Regions from separate parts of the Streptomyces sp. NPDC031554 genome, predicted to be linked through region 1. Evidence: riboswitches for the same ligand, from Rfam matches in the RefSeq annotation. Region 1 holds a riboswitch; each other region holds the start of a gene.
What was found. Region 1 has a riboswitch for cyclic di-AMP ahead of ACZ5FU_RS11890 (M23 family metallopeptidase). Riboswitches for the same ligand answer to the same signal wherever they lie in the genome.

Region 1 (4,204 bases):
GTCCTCGCGCCGCACCAGCCCGTCCTTCTCGAGCCGCGTCACGGCGTACGTCAGCCTGCTGCGGGTGACTTTCAGGTGCTCCGCCAGATCGGTCATGCGCAGCCGCCGCTCCGGCGCCTCGGAGAGATGGGCCAGGATGGAGTAGTAGGCGTGGGGCATGCCGGCCTCCTGCTGGAGCTGCCGGTCGATCGCGTCCTCCAGGAGGAGGTATCCGGCGATGTACGCGCGCCAGGCGCGCTGCTCCTCAGGGGTGAGCCAGCGAGTCGTCATGCGCCCAGTGTAGTTTTGTTTCAAACTTGAACCAAGCGTTGCCGTGCCGCCGGTTCCCGTCCCCGCCGCCCCGGCTCGGCCCCGCCCCCGATCCCGATCCCGCCCCGATCCCGGAGAGACCCGCGCCGATGCCGTACCCGTACGTCCTGCTGTCCGCCGCCGTCTCGCTCGACGGTCACCTCGACGACACCGGCCCCGACCGGCTGCTGCTGTCCGGCCCGGCCGACTTCGACCGGGTCGACGAGGTGCGGGCCTCCGTCGACGCCATCCTGGTCGGGGCCGGCACGATCCGCGCCGACAACCCGCGCCTGCTGGTCAACTCGCCCGTGCGCCGTGCCGCCCGGGTGGCCGCGGGGAAACCGGAGTACCCCCTCAAGGTCACGGTCAGCGGGACCGGCGAGCTGGACCCGGCGGCGCGGTTCTGGCACACCGGCGGGGAGAAGGTCCTCTTCACGACCGACGCCGGCGCGGACCGCGCCCGCGTCCTCGGCCTCGCGACGGACGTCGTCCCGCTGGGCCCCGGCCTCGACTGGCGCCGGCTGCTGGAACACCTCCACGACGTGCGGGGCGTACGGCGCCTCATGGTCGAGGGCGGCGGCGCGATCCACACCCAGCTCCTCCAGGAGGGCCTTGCCGACGAACTCCAGCTCGTCCTGGCCCCCCTGTTCGTGGGCGACCCGGACGCGCCCCGGATGTTCGGCCCCGGCGGCTACCAGGGCGGGCGCCTGCGGCTGGTGGGGACCCGGCGCATCGAGGACGTGGTCCTCATGACGTACGAGCCCACCGCACCGGGCGCCGGACCGCTGCCCGCCGCCGCCGACCGGCACTGGCTGGCCCTCGCCTGCGAGCTGGCCGCCGCCTGTCCGCCGTCGCGGACCGCGTTCAGCGTCGGCGCGGTCGTGGTGGCGGCCGACGGCACGGAGCTGGCGCGCGGCCACTCCCGCGAGGCGGGCGATCCCGTCGTCCACGCCGAGGAGGCGGCCCTCGCCAGGATCGACCCCGCCGACCCCCGGCTGGCCGGCGCGACCGTCTACAGCAGCCTGGAACCCTGCGCCCGGCGCTCCTCCCGGCCGGCCCCCTGTGCCCGCCTGATCCTCGACGCGGGCGTGCGCCGGGTCGTGACGGCCTGGCGGGAGCCGGACACCTTCGTCACCGACGCCGACGGGAGCGGTCTGCTGGCCGCGGCGGGCGCCGACGTCGTCGTCCTTCCCGAGTACGAGGAGCAGGCGAAGGCACCCAACGGCCATCTGCTCCGCCGGACCCCCTGACCCGCCCCCGGCCGGGCCCCGGCCTCCTCCCCGGCGGGACCCTGGGCCGGGCCTGTCGGTCCGCCCCGGTTCCGGCAGTGGTTCCGGCCGCGGCTCCGGCCGTGGTTCTGAGCGTCCCCCGCATGGCGTAGACTGGTGTCACACCGACGCGGGGTGGAGCAGCTCGGTAGCTCGCTGGGCTCATAACCCAGAGGTCGCAGGTTCAAATCCTGTCCCCGCTACTCAAGGCCGAGGGCCGGAATCCGATCACTGGATTCCGGCCCTCGGTGCGTCCGGCCGGCCTTTCGCGTCACACACGGTGAACGCCCCGGAGCCCTGCGCACAACATCTGAGTCACCATCAAAATCCCGATGGCTCCTGAACGTTTCGAGCGGACGGTCAACTCGCCCGTTTTTCACCGCTCCTGGGGCGAAAGTCCAGGCCCTGAATGTTGTTGATCAAGTCGAACGGCTTGGAATCCCGCCCCCGCGTCTATTAACGTTCGATAACGCAGCGCGGTCGTCCCAGCCGTCACAGAGGCGGCTCCGTGCGCACGCGCCGAATCCCGCGAGGGAACCGGGGAACCACCAACTTGGGGTGAATCACGCGGAAGCCGCCGTACAGTCACGGCCGGTATACGCGCGTAGGAGACCTTCCCGCTCCGAACCCGTCAGCTAACCCGGTAGGCGACGGAAGGAAAGGAGTGCGCCCGCGTGGCGTCCAACCGGCCTGCCCCAGAAGCCCCCGCCGTGCCCGGCCAGCAGACCTTCGGCTACGGCACCTACCGCAGCGACGAGGGCCCCTGGGAGGAATGGAACCCCACCGCGGATTCCGTTCGCCCGGTGCGGGGCAAGCACCGTGTCGCCAAGCAGCGCGGCGGACTCGCCCGCAGCTCCACCGTTCTCGGCGTCGGCGTCATAGCCGCCGTCGGCGGCGCGGGCATGGCCAGCGCCAACACCGGCAAGTCGCCGGTCTCCATCTCCATGCCGGACCTCCCCTCGGTGGGTTCCCTCATCTCGGACGACGACACCCCCGAGGAGGCGGCGCCCGCGCTCAGCGCCTTCGGCGCCTTCGGCACCGAGACCGCCGCCGCCGACAGCGCCGACAGCGGCGCCGACGCCGGAGAGGCACTGCGCAACCGGATCATGGCGCAGGCCGAGTCGCAGCAGACCCAGGTCGAGACCAAGGCGCAGGAGGCCGCCGAGGCCGCCGCGGCCAAGGCCGCCGCCGACGCCGCCGCCAAGGCCGAGAAGGAGGCCGCGGCCAAGGCCGAGGCCGCCAAGAAGAAGGCCGCCGAGGAGGCCGCCAAGAAGGCGGAGGCCGAGCGCCTCGCCGAGCTGGCCAAGCAGTACGCGCTGCCGACCTCCTCGTACACGATCACCTCGACCTTCGGCCAGGCCGGCGCCTACTGGTCCTCCGGGTACCACACCGGCCTCGACTTCGCCGCCCCCACCGGCACGCTCATCAAGGCCGTGCACAGCGGCACCATCACCTCGGCCGGCTATGACGGGTCGTACGGGTACAAGACCGTGCTCACCCTCGAGGACGGCACCGAGATCTGGTACGCCCACCAGTCCTCCATCGGCGTCAGCGTCGGCCAGAAGGTCGCCACCGGCGACATCATCGGCCGCGTCGGCGCCACCGGCAACGTCACCGGGGCCCACCTCCACCTGGAGGTCCACCCCGGCGGCAGCAGCAGCGGCATCGACCCGGGCGCCTGGCTCCGGGGCAAGGGGCTCACCCCCTGAGGTCCTCCGGGAGGTGTCACGGGGGTCGGTGAGGTCTGCGCCCGGATGTTTCCCGGATGTTCGTGAACCCCGGCCGGAGGTGCGGAATGCGCGCCTCCGGCCGGGGCGTTGTCTTCAGGCATGACTTCTCTGCGCAAGCTCGGCTCCTCCGACCTCGAGGTCTTCCCGCTCGCCCTCGGCGGCAACGTCTTCGGCTGGACCGCGGACGAGGCGGCCTCCTTCGCCGTCCTCGACGCCTACACGGCCGCCGGCGGCAACTTCGTCGACACGGCCGACTCCTACTCGGCGTGGGTCGAGGGCAACCGCGGCGGGGAGTCCGAGACCCTCATCGGCAAGTGGGTCAAGGCCCGCGGCAACCGCGACGACGTCGTGATCGCCACCAAGGTGAGCCAGCACCCCGACCACCAGGGGCTGTCCGGCGCCACCATCAAGGCCGCCGCCGACGCCTCGCTGCGGCGCCTGGGCACCGACCGCATCGACCTCTACTACACCCACTTCGACAAGCCCGAGGTGCCCGTCGAGGAGATCGTCGGCGCGCTCGACGAACTGGTGAGGGCGGGCAAGGTGCGGCACATCGCCGCCTCCAACATCTCGCCCGGACGCCTCCGCGCCTCCCTGGAGTTCTCCGACCGCGAGGGCCTCGCCCGCTACGTGGCGCTCCAGCCGCACTACAACCTGGTCTCCCGCGACACCTACGAGGGCGAACTCCAGGACCTGGTCGCCGCGTCCGGCCTCGCCGCCGTGCCGTACTACGCGCTGGCGTCCGGCTTCCTCACCGGCAAGTACCGCCCCGGTACGACGGTCGACAGCGCCCGTGCCCAGGGTGCCGCCCGCCACCTGGAGACCGGGCGGGGCCAGAAGGTGCTCACCGCGCTGGACGAGATCGCCCGTGCCCACGACGCCGAGGTCGCCACGGTGGCCCTGGCCTGGCTCGCCGCC
Region 2 (4,204 bases), on a different contig from region 1:
GCGAGTTCCTGCAGGTTCTCGATGCGGGTCTCGTCCTGCGGGTCGGTGGAGGCCTGCAACTCGGCCAGATAGCCGGTGCGTTCGAGCACGGCCTCCAGGACGGTCGCCGGTCCCGCGCCCGACTCGACGACCGTGCGCAGCTCCTCCATCAGCGTGTTGAACCGCTTGACGGCGTTCGTGGAGCGCGCGGCCATGCCGTAGGCCTCGTCGACGCGCTTGAGGGCCTGCGGGAAGCTGATCCTCTCGCGCTGGGAGAGGGCGTCGATCATCGCCTCGGCGCGCTCGCCGATGCCGCGCTTGGGCACGTTGAGGATGCGGCGCAGCGGGACCGAGTCCTCGGGGTTGGCGAGGACGCGCAGGTAGGCCAGGACGTCCCGGACCTCCTTGCGCTCGTAGAAGCGGACACCGCCGACGACCTTGTAGGGCAGGCCGACGCGGATGAAGACCTCCTCGAAGACGCGGGACTGCGCGTTGGTCCGGTAGAAGAGGGCGACGTCGCCGGCCTTGGCCTTGCCCGCGTCCGTGAGGCGGTCTATCTCGTCGGCGACGAACTGTGCCTCGTCGTGCTCGGTGTCGGCGACGTAGCCGGTGATGCGCGCGCCCTCGCCCGCGTTGGTCCACAGGTTCTTGGGGCGGCGGGACTCGTTGCGCTCGATGACGGCGTTGGCGGCGGTGAGGATCGTCTGGGTGGAGCGGTAGTTCTGCTCCAGCAGGATCGTGGTGGCGTCCGGGTAGTCCTCCTCGAACTGGAGGATGTTGCGGATGGTCGCCCCGCGGAAGGCGTAGATCGACTGGTCGGCGTCGCCCACGACGCACAGCTCGGCGGGCGGCAGGTCGTCCGCGCCCCGCGGCGCGTCCGCCGGGTGCTCGACGGAGCCGACGAGCTCCCTGACCAGGGCGTACTGGGCGTGGTTGGTGTCCTGGTACTCGTCGACGAGGACGTGCCGGAAGCGACGGCGGTAGTGCTCGGCGACGTCGGGGAAGGCGCGCAGCAGGTTGACCGTCGTCATGATCAGGTCGTCGAAGTCGAGGGCGTTCGCCTCGCGCAGCCGCGACTGGTACATGGCGTAGGCCTGCGCGAGGGTCTTCTCGAAGCCGTCGGCCGCCCGGGCGGCGAAGTCCTCCTCGTCGATCAGCTCGTTCTTCAGGTTGCTGATCTTCGCGCTGAAGGACTTGGGCGGGAAGCGCTTGGGATCGAGGTCGAGGTCGCGGCAGACCAGGGCCATCAGGCGCTTGGAGTCGGCGGCGTCGTAGATCGAGAACGACGAGGTGAAGCCGAGCCGCTTGCTCTCGCGGCGCAGGATGCGCACGCACGCGCTGTGGAAGGTCATCACCCACATCGCGTTCGCCCGCGGGCCGACGAGCTGCTCGACGCGCTCCTTCATCTCGCCCGCGGCCTTGTTGGTGAAGGTGATCGCGAGGATCTGGCCCGGGTGGACGTGCCGCTCGGCGAGGAGGTGGGCGATGCGGTGGGTCAGCACGCGCGTCTTGCCCGAGCCGGCGCCGGCGACGATGAGCAGCGGGGTGCCTGAGTGGACGACGGCCGCGCGCTGGTTGTCGTTGAGCCCCTCCAGGAGCGCCGCCGCGTCGACCGGGGGGCGGGGGGCGCCGTCGCGGTAGTGGGTGTCCCGGTCCGGCGGCACGTCGAACTTCCCGCCGAACAGATCGTCCGGGACCGGCTCCGGAAGGTGATCGTCCTCGGGCGGCGGCGGGGGTTCCTCGTGGTGGCCGCGGGGGGCCTGGAGGTCCGCCAGGAAGCTGTCGTCAAAGAGGCTGCTCATCGCTCTCCGAGTCTAGGCCGCCGCACCGACAGCCCGAAGCCGTCCGGGAAACATCCCCCGCCCCTCACCGAACGGGGCGCCCCCGGCACCGTCGGTGACGCCGGGCGGCAAACCTTCCCGAGGTCACGAAAATGTATCGGGCATATCACCCACCAACCTTCACAGGGGGCACACCGGTTGGCTACCGTGCCGGGCAGGCCGCTCGACCCCCTCCGGCGAACCTCGCCGGGCCGTGCGGCCTCCGCCGAGTCCGGTGCGCCCCGCGGCGACCGGAGCCGGGGACCCACCGAGACCTTGGGGTGAATCGGCTCACTCCCGCGGGAGGCGAGCCGTAGGGCAACCCTTCCACGCATCCGCCCGAACCCGACAGCTAACCCGGTAGGCGGAGCATGGAAGGAGTCGCCTCCCTTGGCGTCGCAGCACCGCAAGCCGCGTCCCGCGAGCACGCGCATGGCAGGCATCCGCACGCCCGCCCTCGCCACCGCCGCCCTCACCTCGGTGGCCCTGCTCTCGCAGACGGCCACCGCCGCCCCCTCCGCCGACGACAGGCCGAGCCTGGAGGAGGTCGAGAAGAAGGTCGACGACCTCTACCGCCAGGCGGAGACGGCCACCGAGAAGTACAACGCCGCCAAGGAGAAGACCGGCAAGCAGCGCAAGAAGGTCGACACCCTCCTCGACGACGTCGCGCAGCGCGCCCAGAAGCTCAACGACGCGCGCGCGGAGCTGGGGGCCTACGCCGCCGCCCAGTACCGCACCGGCGCCACCGCCCCCGACACGGCGACCTTCCTGCTCGCGGACTCCCCGCAGGACTACTTCGACCAGACGCAGCTGATGGGCCGGGTGACCGACCGCCAGAAGGTCGCGGTCGACGACTACTTCGCCGACCAGGCGGAGACGATGAAGAAGCGCGAGGAGGCCTCCCGGAGCCTTCAGACGCTCACCGACTCGCAGGACGACCTGAAGACCGCCAAGGCCACCGTCCAGAAGAAGCTCGGCTCCGCCCGCGCGCTGCTGTCGCAGCTGACGGCCGAGGAGAAGGCGCGGCTGGCGAAGATCGAGGAGCAGAAGCGGCAGGAGGCCGCCCGCAAGGCCGCCGAGCTGGCCGAACAGCAGGCGGAGCAGGCGGCCGCGCGGCAGGAGAGCGCCGGCGCGTCGGACCCGGCGGGCACCGGCACGTCGACGCCCTCGTCGCCCTCGACGTCCTCGGCGTCTCCGTCCCCCTCCACGGATTCCTCGTACGCCACCAAGGCCGGGAAGGCGCTGGCGTTCGCCCGCGCGCAGATCGGCAAGCCGTACGTGTGGGGTGCGACCGGTCCGGACTCCTACGACTGCTCCGGCCTCACCCAGGCCGCCTGGAAGGCCGCCGGCGTCTCCCTGCCGCGCGTCACCTACGACCAGGTGAACGCCGGCACGACGGTCTCCCTCTCCGCCGCGCAACCCGGTGACCTGGTCTTCTTCTACGCCGACGTCACCCATGTCGGCATCTACATAGGCAACGGCATGATGATCCACGCCCCGAAGCCCGGCGCGTACGTGCGCGAGGAGTCGATCTACTACGACGGGGAGTCGTCGATCCACAGCGTGGTGCGCCCGGCCTGACGGAACACCGCCCGCGCGGGCGTGCGGCGCCCGTGCGGGCGGGGGCACCCGTGCGGGCGGCGGCCGGGTGTCCTGCGCCCGCGCGTTTCTCGCCGCCCCCGCGCGCGTGCGCCGGGGGAAGCCGCCGCGCGCTCCCCAGTGCCGTGGCGGGCGACGTTCGCCCGTGAAGGAGCGGCGTCCGGTGCGTGCTCTCGGCGTGTCGGCCGGAGTCCCTCGTACGGGACGTACCCGGGTCTTCGGCCGGTGCGGCGAGAGTGCGTGCCGGGCGTCGCGACGGGGCGGACGTCGCCTGTCGCGGCACTAGCATCGGCGGCATGCCCCGCATCTCTCCCCTCCGCGCCTGGTGGGCCGCGCGTCCACCGGCGGCCGGGGCCGCCGTGACGGCGACCGGCATCCTGTCGGTCGGCCTGCGTCAGACGGGGTACGGCCTCCTGTCCGACGTCACCCTGGCGCTGGCCTGCGCGGCCTGGCTGGCGCTGGCGGCGGACTTCGTCCTGCGGCTGGTGCACGAGCGCGAGCGGTGGCGGGCCGAGGCGGGCACGCCGGCGGCGCTCATGGCCGTGTCGGCCACCACCGTCCTCGGCACCCGGCTCAGCGCGGCCGACCGGTCCGTCCTCGCCTGGGCGCTGCTGGCCCTGGCCGCGGTGCTGTGGCCGGTCCTCATGGTGGACGTCGTACGGCGCTGGGGCCCGCGCATGCCCGGATCGGTGTTCCTGTGCTGTGTGGCGACCCAGGGGCTCGCGGTGCTCGCGGCGAGTCTGGCGCGGGCCGAGTCGGTGGCCTGGCCGGCGCACCTGGCGCTGGTGCCGTTCTGGCTCGGTCTC
Region 3 (4,204 bases), on a different contig from region 1:
TCCCGGCGCACCTGGGACCAGACCGTACGGCCCGCCGCCAGCAGCGGGTTGAGGGTCGGGCGGCCGAGCAGGCCGGCGTGCGGGGAGCCGAGGGCCCGGGCCGCCGCACCGGCGTCGAGCACGTGGTCGCCGAGCCGTACGCCGACGGTCCGCTGCCCGGAGCCGGAGCCGGAGCCGGAGCCGGAGTCGGAGTCGGAGTCGGAGCCGGAATCGGAGTCGGACAAGGACTCGGAGTCGGACAAGGACTCGGAGTCGGACAGGGAGAAGACGCCGTACGGGAGGTTGTGCGGGCCGAAGGGGTCGCCCTCGGGGAGGTCGAAGGGGGCCAAGGGGGGCATCGGGTGCTGCCTCACTTTCCTGCTCGCCATCTGTTCGCCAGGTCTGCGCCTGCGTTCGCCGTGGCCGGGTGCCGGCCACGCGCAGGTGCTCCGCGGGTGCTCTGCGGGTACGCCGAGCCGCGGCACACGTTACGGCCGACCTCGCGGGAGGGACACCGCGGCGGCACCGGAGCGACACGGGAACGAGAACGGGAACGACGACGGGAACGACACGGGGACCGCGGACGAGGCGGTCCGGCAGGAGCGCTCGGCCTCCGTTCGCGCGCGGTGAGTCAGGCCCGGCCCGCACCGGACGGACCCGGGCCCGCACGGGCGCCGTCGAACCCGCCGGACGCGTCGACCGGTGGCGGCGCGCGGCCCGGACGGGAAGGAGGCGGGCGCCGAACCGGGGGTGAGTGGGAGCCCGTTGCGGTCCGTATTCTCTGATCATGGCCGCACCCATCGCACCCGCCGCGCGCTGCGCGTACCCCCTCGTCGCCACCGACCTGGACGGCACGCTCCTGCGCGGCGACGACACCTTCTCCGACCGGTCGCTCGACGCGCTCGCGAGGGTGGCGGCCGCCGGCGCCCGCCACCTCGTGGTGACCGGCCGGCCGGCCCCCCGCGTACGGCCGCTGCTGGACGTCCTGCGCGGCCGCGGGCTCGCGGTGTGCGGACAGGGCGCGCAGCTGTACGACGCCGCGACGGACCGTCTGCTGTGGTCGGTCACCCTGGACCGGGAACTGGCCGAGACGGCGCTCGGCAAGATCGAGGCCGAGGTGGGCGAGGTGTACGCGGCGGTCGACCAGGACGGCGTCGACGGGCTCACGCTCATCGAACCGGGCTACCTGATGCCGCACCCGACGCTGCCGGCCCTGCGCGTCGCGGCGCGCGACGACCTGTGGTGCGAGCCGATCAGCAAGGTCCTGCTGCGCCATCCCACGCTGTCCGACGACGAGTTGGCGGCGACGGCCCGTTCGGTGGTCGGCTCGCTGGCCACCGTCACGATGTCCGGGCCGGGCACGGTGGAGCTCCAGCCGTGCGGCGTCACCAAGGCGACCGGACTGGCCCTGGCGGCCGAGCACCTCGGACTGCGGCCGCAGGACACGATCGCCTTCGGCGACATGCCCAACGACCTGCCGATGTTCCGGTGGGCGGCGCACGGCGTGGCGATGGCCAACGCCCATCCGGAACTCAAGGCGGTGGCGGACGAGGTGACGACGTCGAACGAGGACGACGGCGTGGCCGTCGTCCTCGAAAGACTGTTTCCCTAGGGCCCGCCCGGCGGATCACGCCGGAGACGCGGGCCCCGTCACCGAGGCCCCCGCCCCCTGGCGGACCGGTGGGGGGCGGCCGTCAGTAGGCGCCGAAGACGTTGTCGATGGAGCCGTACCGCTGGGCCGCGTAGTTGCAGGCGGCGGTGATGTTGGCGACCGGGTCGTACGGGTCGAAGGCGGTGCCGGCCACGTGGTACGCGGCGAAGGTCGGGTCGATGACCTGGAGCAGGCCCTTGGACGGGATGCCCGCGGCCGCGTTGGAGTCCCACAGGTTGATGGCGTTCGGGTTGCCCGAGGACTCGCGCATGACGTTGCGGTGGATGCCGTCGTAGGTGCCCGGAATGCCCTTTTCGGCCATGATCGCGAGGGACTCGCGGATCCAGCCGTCGAGGTTGTCGGTGTACCCGGCCGTCGTGGTGGCCGACGTCGTGGTGGCCGCGGAGGCGCTGGTCGAGCCGATGAGCGGGAGGGCCAGCACGGCGGCGCCGGTGGCGGCGACGGCGAGGGTGCGGGCGAGGCGGGTGCGGCGGGGCTGAACGGCGGCAGACATGCGAAAGGTTCCTCTCCAGCGCCTGCGAGGTGAGCTGTCGGGTTCGGGCTGGAAAGTGCCCGGCCGGTCGCCGCGGGGAGGCGGCGACGCGACTTCACCCCGAGCCGGTCCGGTGCGTGCGTGACGTACGGTCCGGCGACTTACCTGGGTCCCCCGCTCCTGCCGTGCGTGAGTGTCGGTCGATGGGAGCCGGGCGGCGGCAGGATGAGGCGTCTGCCCGACAGGCCGGGAACGTATGCGAGAGCGCGTGTCCGGAACAAGTGCCGGATTCACAGATCGCCCCTATTGACCTTGATCGGGGGAATGTGTCTGCTTGATCCTTTGTGTTCACCGGGCGCCAACTCGCCGAAGAACAAAGCGGAATCACAGCTTCCGATCCGGAGCGGCCGCGCGGGCGCGCAGTGAGCCAACTCACCAGCGTCCACAAGAAGGGTAAAACGGGCATTGAGTCTCAAGTCCCTTTTAAAGGGGCGTGCGTGAGGGCGCGTGCGGGGGGTGTGCCTTCGACGGGCCGGGAGGAACGTCGTCCCGTCGCCCCCTCGTTCCCTTCGTGCGTGCCGCTCCGGCCGCCGCCGGACGTGCCCGTCGACGCCGCCGCCGCGGGGCGGGCTCGTCCGGCGGCGGCCGGCGTGTGAGGGCGTGGGCGAGGGCTTCGTCGGGCAGACGGATGCGGAGGCGTTCGTGGGCGTCTCGCGGGTGCCTCGCTGAGGCGTCTCGCGGGGGAGGGGAGGACGGATGCACGGGTGCGCGGCTCCCTCCCGCGGGGGCGACGCAGGGGCGTGTCCGGTCGCCGCGGCCGGGAAGGGGCGCGGCCGGCCGGCCGGGATCGCCGGCCGGAACCGTCGGGCGGGGGTGTCGGCCGGAACCGTCGGGCGAGGATGTCGGCCGGTTCCGCGACCCGCCCGGACCGCTCGTACCGGCCGCCCGCCAGGCCGTTCTCACCGGCCGCTGCCACCGACCGGTCGGCGACATGACGGTCGCGATCCGGAGCCGTCCGGCCGCTCGGGGCGCGCCTCCCGGTCGGGCGAAGTTCGAGACGGGGGGACGTGGGGCCTGTCGGTGATCGAAACGTGACCGGATACGCTGACTTGAGTGAGGGCAGCGACCTATCGACAAGCCGCGTAATCGCCAGAAGACACCAGCAGACAGGAGACCCCTCGTGACCGTCGTCGGGCCGTTCGGGCTGAGCGTGCGGGACCAGGCTCTGGAAGCCGATGTCCAGGCCGGATTGACGGCTGTCGAGGAAGGCTTGCTCGAGGCCACCAAGAGCGAGGTCCCGTTCATCACGGGGGCCGCGCAGCACCTGGTCAGGGCGGGTGGGAAGCGGTTCAGGCCACTGCTCGTGATGCTCGCCGCGCAGTTCGGCGACCCGTACGCGCCCGGCATCGTGCCCTCCGCCGTGGTGGTGGAGCTGACCCACCTGGCCACGCTCTACCACGACGACGTGATGGACGAGGCCGAGGTGCGGCGCGGGGTCCCCAGCGCGAACACCCGCTGGGGGAACTCGGTCGCCGTCCTCACCGGCGACTTCCTGTTCGCCCGCGCCTCCCACATCCTCGCCGACCTCGGGCCCGAGGCGGTGCGGGTGCAGGCGGAGGCGTTCGAGCGGCTGGTCACCGGACAGATCCTGGAGACGGCCGGGCCCACCGACGGACGGGACCCCGTCGAGCACTACCTCGACGTGCTCGGCGGCAAGACCGGCTCGCTGGTCGCGGTGTCGTGCCGGTTCGGCGCGATGATGTCGGGCGCCGACGAGACGGTCGTGCACGTGCTCACCCAGTACGGCGAGCGGCTGGGCGTCGCCTTCCAGCTCGCCGACGACGTGCTCGACATCGCGTCGGACTCGCACGAGTCGGGGAAGACGCCCGGGACGGACCTGCGGGAGGGCATCCCCACGCTGCCGGTGCTGCGGCTGCGCGAGCGGGCCGCCCGGCTGGCCCTGCCCGAGGACATCGCGCTGTGCGAGCTGCTCGACTCCGACCTCAGCGACGACGCCCGGCTCGCCGAGGCGCTGGCGGCGCTGCGCGGCCACCCCGCGCTGGAGCAGGCCCGGCGGGACA

Region 2: linked by a shared signal. The riboswitch ahead of ACZ5FU_RS04100 (C40 family peptidase) and the one ahead of ACZ5FU_RS11890 (M23 family metallopeptidase) in region 1 are both predicted to bind cyclic di-AMP.
Region 3: linked by a shared signal. The riboswitch ahead of ACZ5FU_RS05010 (transglycosylase SLT domain-containing protein) and the one ahead of ACZ5FU_RS11890 (M23 family metallopeptidase) in region 1 are both predicted to bind cyclic di-AMP.

What each region holds. Positions count from the first base shown of each region.
Region 1 covers NZ_JBVIKX010000003.1:711,409-715,612, forward strand. Annotated here, with positions in the region: gene ACZ5FU_RS11875 (MarR family winged helix-turn-helix transcriptional regulator) at 1-270, opposite strand, end outside; gene ACZ5FU_RS11880 (dihydrofolate reductase family protein) at 399-1,538, shown strand; tRNA gene ACZ5FU_RS11885 (tRNA-Met) at 1,686-1,759, shown strand; cyclic di-AMP (ydaO/yuaA leader) riboswitch at 2,064-2,221, shown strand; gene ACZ5FU_RS11890 (M23 family metallopeptidase) at 2,231-3,265, shown strand; gene ACZ5FU_RS11895 (aldo/keto reductase) at 3,386-4,204, shown strand, end outside.
Region 2 covers NZ_JBVIKX010000001.1:938,850-943,053, forward strand. Annotated here, with positions in the region: gene pcrA (DNA helicase PcrA) at 1-1,781, opposite strand, end outside; cyclic di-AMP (ydaO/yuaA leader) riboswitch at 2,014-2,181, shown strand; gene ACZ5FU_RS04100 (C40 family peptidase) at 2,232-3,380, shown strand; gene ACZ5FU_RS04105 (tellurite resistance/C4-dicarboxylate transporter family protein) at 3,695-4,204, shown strand, end outside.
Region 3 covers NZ_JBVIKX010000001.1:1,124,329-1,128,532, reverse strand. Annotated here, with positions in the region: gene fahA (fumarylacetoacetase) at 1-329, opposite strand, end outside; gene ACZ5FU_RS05015 (HAD family hydrolase) at 767-1,591, shown strand; gene ACZ5FU_RS05010 (transglycosylase SLT domain-containing protein) at 1,674-2,144, opposite strand; cyclic di-AMP (ydaO/yuaA leader) riboswitch at 2,149-2,329, opposite strand; gene ACZ5FU_RS05005 (polyprenyl synthetase family protein) at 3,304-4,204, shown strand, end outside.